Regions from separate parts of the Bradyrhizobium sp. NC92 genome, predicted to be linked through region 2. Evidence: riboswitches for the same ligand, from Rfam matches in the RefSeq annotation. Region 2 holds a riboswitch; the other holds the start of a gene.
The links. A riboswitch is a leader RNA that binds a small molecule or an ion and turns the genes downstream of it on or off. The one in region 2 is predicted to bind S-adenosylmethionine.
Positions count from the first base shown of each region.

Region 1: linked by a shared signal. The riboswitch ahead of N2602_RS36490 (homoserine O-acetyltransferase) and the one ahead of N2602_RS37460 (O-succinylhomoserine sulfhydrylase) in region 2 are both predicted to bind S-adenosylmethionine.

Region 1 covers NZ_CP104171.1:7,851,522-7,854,907, forward strand. The annotation lists gene N2602_RS36480 (alpha/beta fold hydrolase) at 1-80, shown strand, start outside; gene metW (methionine biosynthesis protein MetW) at 198-860, opposite strand; gene N2602_RS36490 (homoserine O-acetyltransferase) at 863-2,065, opposite strand; SAM riboswitch at 2,159-2,238, opposite strand; gene N2602_RS36495 (chorismate mutase) at 2,395-3,243, shown strand; gene hisC (histidinol-phosphate transaminase) at 3,277-3,386, shown strand, end outside.
Region 2 covers NZ_CP104171.1:8,054,191-8,057,576, forward strand. The annotation lists gene N2602_RS37450 (PAS domain S-box protein) at 1-344, opposite strand, end outside; gene N2602_RS37455 (2'-deoxycytidine 5'-triphosphate deaminase) at 576-1,712, opposite strand; SAM riboswitch at 1,793-1,872, shown strand; gene N2602_RS37460 (O-succinylhomoserine sulfhydrylase) at 1,949-3,136, shown strand; gene N2602_RS37465 (SGNH/GDSL hydrolase family protein) at 3,248-3,386, opposite strand, start outside.

The DNA.
Region 1 (3,386 bases), 200 kb from region 2:
AGAGCGTGGAGCGGTTCGTGACGCTGGTGGAAGCGGGGCGATGGCCGGTGCGGGATCCGCGGTCGCTGGCGGCGCATTAAGGCAGATGCGCTGCCCCGTACTCCGTCATTGCGAGCGCAGCGAAGCAATCCAGAATCCCTCCGCGGAGACAGCCTGGATTGCTTCGTCGCAAGAGCTCCTCGCAATGACGACGGGGACTATTTCCCCCCGCCCCGGCTCAGCAAGAACACCGCCTGCTCGCCGAACATGTTCCACACCCACCAGGGCAGGTTCAGCGGCACCGGGCGGCCGTAGAGATCGAGCGCGACCGAGCGCTCCATCTTGACGTTGATCTCGTCGCAGAGCTGCACGAAATCCTTGATGGTGCAGAAATGGATGTTGGCGGTGTCGTACCAGGTCGCCGGCAGATTCTCCGTGCGCGGCATGTGGCCGCCGATCAGGAGCTGGAGCCGCATCTTCCAGAACCCGAAATTCGGGAACGAGACGATGGCGCGGCGGCCGATGCGCAGCAGATTCTCCAGCACGACCTTCGGCTGCCGCGTCGCCTGCAGCGTCTGCGACAGGATCACGTAGTCGAAGGCATCGTCGGGATAATTGACGAGATCGGTATCGGCATCACCCTGCACCACCGCGAGCCCCTTGGCGACGCAGCGGTTGACGCCCTCGCGGGACAGCTCGATGCCGCGGCCGTCGATGCCGCGGGTCTCCAGCAGCTGAAGCAGATCGCCGTCGCCGCAGCCGACGTCGAGCACCTTCGAGCCCGGCTTGACCATCTCGGCGACCAGCAGATGATCGGCGCGAAACTGGCCGGACGGCGCGGCCGCAACGCCGTTCAGCGGCAGCACTTCCTGGACGGACATCGCTAGCGGTCCTCGAGGCTGAGCCCGCGGGCCTTGCCTGCCGATTGCAGGAAGGCGCGGGAGATGTCGAAGAATTCGGGCACGTCGAGCAGGAAGGCGTCATGGCCGCGATCGGTCTCGATCTCGGCGAACGACACCCGCGCGCTTGAGGCGTTCAGCGCGTGCACCAGCGCGCGCGATTCCGAGGTCGGGAACAGCCAGTCGCTGGTGAAGGAGACCACGCAGAAGCGGGTCTTGATGTCGGCGAAGGCCTTGGCCAGCACGCCGCCATGATCGGCGGCGATGTCGAAATAGTCCATCGCCCGCGTCAGATAGAGATAGGAATTGGCGTCGAAGCGCTCGACGAAGGACGAACCCTGGTAACGCAGATAGGATTCCACCTGGAAGTCGGCGTCGAACGAGAAGGTCGGCAGCTCGCGATCCTGCATGCGCCGGCCGAACTTGCGATGCAGCGCCGCGTCCGAGAGATAGGTGATGTGCGCCGCCATCCGCGCCACCGCGAGCCCGCGATGCGGATGGATGCCGCGATCGGCATAGCCGCCACCGTGCCAGTCGGGGTCGGCCATCACGGCCTGGCGGCCGAGCTCGTGGAAGGCGATGTTCTGCGCCGAGTGCCGCGTCGCGCAGGCAATCGCCAGCGCAGAAAACACACGCTCAGGATAGGCCGCGGTCCATTGCAGCACCTGCATGCCGCCCATCGAGCCGCCGACGACCGCAAACAGCGTGTCGATGCCAAGCCGGTCGATCAGCATCGCCTGCGCGCGCACCATGTCGGGGATGGTGATGACGGGGAAATCCAGGCCCCAGACCTTGCCGGTGGCGGGATTGATCGACGCCGGCCCGGTCGAGCCCATGCAGCCGCCGATCACGTTGGAGCAGATGATGAAGTAGTGCTTGGGATCGATGGGGCGGCCGGGGCCGACCAGCGTCTCCCACCAGCCCGGCTTGCCGGTGACGGGATGCACGTTGGCGACATGCTGGTCGCCGGTCAGCGCATGGCAGATCAGCACGGCATTGGAGCGATCGGCGTTGAGCTCGCCATAGGTCTGGTAGGCGATCTGGAACGGGGTGAGATCGACGCCGCAATCGAGCCGCAGCGGCTGCTCGGTGCCGAAATGCGCAATCAGCGAGCTTGGATGGTCCACCTCATGCGACCGCTCGTCGGCGCTGATCGCAGGACTCGGTATCGACTTGACGCTACCCATCTCGGACATGACCTCGTTTGCGACTGGCTGCTCGAGCGCGCCGCTGACATCAGGCCATGAAAAACCCGGCCTGAACGATAGGTTCGGCCGGGATCGGAAGCGTCCCCGGCCTGTTTAGCGAGTTTTTTAACGTGGCTGCAAGCCGGCCGGCTCAAATGACCACGGAACGGGCAAAAGCTACCGTCTTGGGCGGTTTTCGTCAAGTCGCGGCCCGGATCGGCCCAATTCGCCTCAGTCGCGTCGCCCGCAAAGCACGTCATTTCTCTTTGCTTTCGCCGCCACGACTGCCTAATCAGGACATCCCCCATCGGAACGATCGACGACCAGACATGTCCCAACGCCCGCCCGCGCCACCATCGCTGCAGGAACTGCGCAAGGAGATCGACGCGATCGACGAGGGCATGCATCGCCTCCTCATGCAGCGCGGCGACATCATCGACCGGCTGATCCAGGTGAAGCAGACCCAGGAGGTCGGCTCGGCGTTCCGCCCCGCGCGCGAGGCTTCCATGATGCGCGAGATCGTGCAGCGTCATCGCGGCATCCTGCCGCTCGACACGGTCGAGAGCATCTGGCGCGTCATCATCTCGACCTTCACCTATGTGCAGGCGCCGTTCTCCGTGCATGCCGACATCTCGGTGAGCGAACCGGCGATGCGCGATTCCGTGCGCTTCCATTTCGGCTTCACGGTGCCTTACGTCGCGCATTTCAGCGCGCAGGCCGCGGTCGAGGCGGTGGCGAAATCCAAGGGCGACCTGGCGCTGGTCTCGGCGACCTCGAGCCGCACGCCGTGGTGGCTGGAGCTGGAAGCCGACGGCGCGCCCAAGATCATCGCACGGATGCCCTTCGTCGAGCGTGCCGACCATCCGGCCTCGCTGCCGGTGTTCGCGATCTCGCGCGTCGCCGACAGCGCCCTGGTGACAGAGGTCGAGACCTTCAGCGTGCGCGTCTCCGGATGGAACGCCGAGGTCGCCCGCGCGCTGTCGCCGCTCGCCGAGATCGTTGCGGTGCCCGATACCGCCTTCGACGGCGCGGCGCTGCTGGTCTCGGTCACCAGCGCGACCAGCATCGACAAAATCAGGGCTGCCCTGATCGAGGCGGGGGCCTCGGTTCGCTCTGTGGCCCTCGTCGGCAGCCACGCAACGCGCTATACGGTGCCCCCGACCGGGCCGAAATCGTAAATCGCGAGCCGCCCAGCCTATCCGGAGTCCAAGATGTCCCGCCCCGTGCCGAATCCCGGCATTCTCGATATTGCGCCCTACACGCCCGGCAAGAGCCCGGTGCCGGAGCCGGGCCGCAAGGTGTTCAAGCTCTCCGCCAACGA
Region 2 (3,386 bases):
ACCGATCCCTGCACGGCACCATCTCTGTCCCGCACCAGCGCGAAGGTCATCTCGATGTAGAGCTTGCGCCCGCTCTTGTGCAGCGCGCGGGTCAGCGTCGGCCTGCCCGCAAGCTTCATGGTGCCGCTGGCGAGCGCGGCGTCGAAGGCTTTCCAGTGCGCGGCGCGCAGATGTTCGGGAATGATCAGATCGAGATTCTGGCCGAGCGCTTCGTCGGCGGAGAAGCCGAACAGCGCGGTCGATGCGCGATTCCAGCGCGTGATCGTGCCGGAGCGATCGGAATAGATCAGCGCGTCCGCGGCGTCGTTGATGATCTGTGCGTCGAGATCGGAGGAGTTTGTCATGTCGCCACCATCGCAAGCAGCCGGATTTCAGTTCGCTGACACACATTCGGTGTCATCGCCCGACTCGATCGGGCGATCCAGTACTCCGAGGCAGAAGTGATCAAATCGGGAGGCCGCGGCGCACTGGATGCCCCGGTCCCGGCTCCGCTAGGCTACGCCGGGCCAGAGGGTGCTCGGCCGGCGAAGCTTCAGCGAAGTCGGCAAGCCGGGGCATGACAGTAGAGTGTGCAGCTACACCCGAAAATGCTTCGATAGTTTGAGGCCTTGCGCCTGGTAGTTGGAACCGATGCGCTGGCCGTACATGGCGTCGGGGCGCGCCAGCATCTTCTCGTAGACGAGGCGGCCGACGATCTGGCCGTGCTCGAGGATGAACGGCACCTCGCGCGAGCGCACTTCGAGCACCGCGCGGGCGCCCTGCCCGCCCGCGCCGGCATAGCCGAAGCCGGGATCGAAGAAGCCGGCATAGTGCACGCGGAATTCGCCGACCAAGGGATCGAACGGCACCATCTCCGCGGCGTAGTCGGGCGGCACCTGCACCGCTTCCTTGGAGGCGAGGATGTAGAACTCGCCGGGGTCGAGGATCAGGCTGCCGTCGGGGCGCGCCGAGATCGGCTCCCAGAAATCCTCCACCGCGTAGCCGGCGCGGCGGTCGACGTCGACGACGCCGGTGTGGCGCTTGGCGCGGTAGCCGACGAAGCCGCTCGCCTTCTCGCCCGACAGATCGACCGAGACGGCAACGCCGCCGGACAGGTCCGCATCGTCGATGTCGACGAGGCGCTCGCTAGCATGCAGCGCATCGAGCTCGTCGGGATTGAGGATGGCATCGCCGGTGCGAAAGCGCACCTGGCTGAGGCGCGAGCCCTCGCGCACCAGCACCGGAAACGTCTTCGGACTGATCTCGGCATAGAGCGGGCCGTGATAACCGGTGCCGATCATGTCGAAGCGGCGGGTGCCGTCGGCGATCACGCGGGTGAAGACGTCGAGCCGGCCGGTCGAGCTCTTCGGATTGGCGGCAGCGACGATCTCCGGCGGCAGCGCGAGGCTTTCGAGCAGCGGCACGATGTAGACGCAATTGGTCTCGAGCACCGCGCCGTCGGCGAGGCTGAACTCGTGCAGCTTCAACTCGTCGATGCGCTCGGCCACCGTGGCGCCGGGCCCGGGGAGGAAGCTGGCACGGACGCGATAGGCGATGTCGCCAAGGCGCAGATCGAGGCTCGCCGGCTGGATCTGGCTCTCGACGAAGTCGTAGGCGGGCAGGATGAGACCTTCTTCCGCCATCGCCGCGATCATGCGGTCGGGCAGGATACCATTGGCGTCGGCGGCGACCGTGAACGTCAACCGGGGGTCCTCATCAGGGGTCAAACGCATCCGGACATGCCGGAAATACAAGTCTTTTACGGCTATCCGATGGACGCCTTGACGGAAAGGGCATTGCGGAATATGAGCATCACTTATCCCGTGGTGATTTGAGCCGGCCGGCTTGCAGCCACGTTAAATAAGTCGCTAAACAGGCCGGGGACCTCTGTGATCCCGGCCCGTGGAGACATCCAGGCCGGTTTTTTTGTGACCGTTTTCGCCTCGACGGTCATGTCGGAGAGGGTCCTATGTCGAAGTCGTCTGCCACTTACCGTCCCGAAACCCGCCTGGTCCATTCCGGCACCCTTCGCTCGCAATATGGCGAGACGTCGGAGGCGCTGTTCCTGACGCAAGGCTATGTCTACGCCAGCGCGGAGGAGTGCGAGGCGCGGTTCAAGGGCGAGGATCCCGGCTTCATCTATTCGCGCTATTCCAACCCGACCATTGCGATGTTCGAGCGCCGCATGATCGAGCTCGAAGGCGCTGAGGCCGCGCGCTCGGCGGCAACCGGCATGGCGGCGGTGACGACCGCGATCCTGGCGCCGCTCAAGGCCGGCGATCACGTCGTCGCCTCCCGCGCGCTGTTCGGCTCGTGCCTCTACGTCGTCCAGGACCTGTTGCCGCGCTACGGCATCGAGACCACGCTGGTCGACGGTGCCAATCTCGATGAATGGCAGCGCGCGGTGAAGCGCAACACCAAGACGTTCTTCCTGGAGAGCCCGACCAACCCGACGCTGGACGTACTCGACATTCCCTCGATTGCCGAGATCGCGCACAAGGGTGGCGCGCGGCTCGTCGTCGACAACGTGTTTGCGACGCCGATCTGGCAGAGCCCGCTCGCGCTCGGCGCCGACGTCGTCGTCTACTCCGCGACCAAGCACATCGACGGCCAGGGCCGCTGTCTCGGCGGCATCATCCTGTCCTCGGAAGCCTTCATCGCCGAGCACATCCACAATTTCATGCGCCAGACCGGCCCGTCGATCTCGCCGTTCAATGCCTGGGTCCTGCTCAAGGGCCTGGAGACGCTCGGCGTGCGCGTGCGCGCGCAGACCGACACGGCCGCGCGCATCGCCGAGGTGCTGGCGAGCCATCCCAAGATCTCGCGGCTGGTCTATCCCGGCCGCGCCGATCATCCGCAGGCGGCGCTGGTGAAGAAGCAGATGCGCGGCGGCTCGACGCTGGTCGGCTTCGAGGTGAAGGGCGGCAAGGCGGCGGCGTTCCGCGTGCTCAACGAATTGAAGCTTGCCAAGATCTCGAACAATCTCGGCGACGCCAAGAGCCTCGTCACGCATCCGGCGACCACGACGCATCAGCGCCTGAAGCCGGAAGACCGCGCCGCGCTCGGCATCAGCGAGGGTTTCATTCGCTTTTCGGCGGGGCTCGAGCACGCCGATGACCTGATCGAGGATCTCACCGCGGCGCTGGAGAAGGCGTGAGGGAAGCTTCGTAGGGTGGGCAAAGCGAAGCGTGCCCACCATTCTCGACTACAATGACGAGATGGTGGGCACGGCGCTGCGCGCCTTTGCCCACCCTACGGCGATAACCTCTCACATCGGCCGATACGTTCTCACATCGGCGGGCACGTTCACCCCGAGCTTGATCTGGCCGACGGAGCGGATGATGTCGTCGCCGAGCAGCTGGGCGAAGCAGGCATAGCCCCAATCGTTCATGTGCAGGCCATCGGCG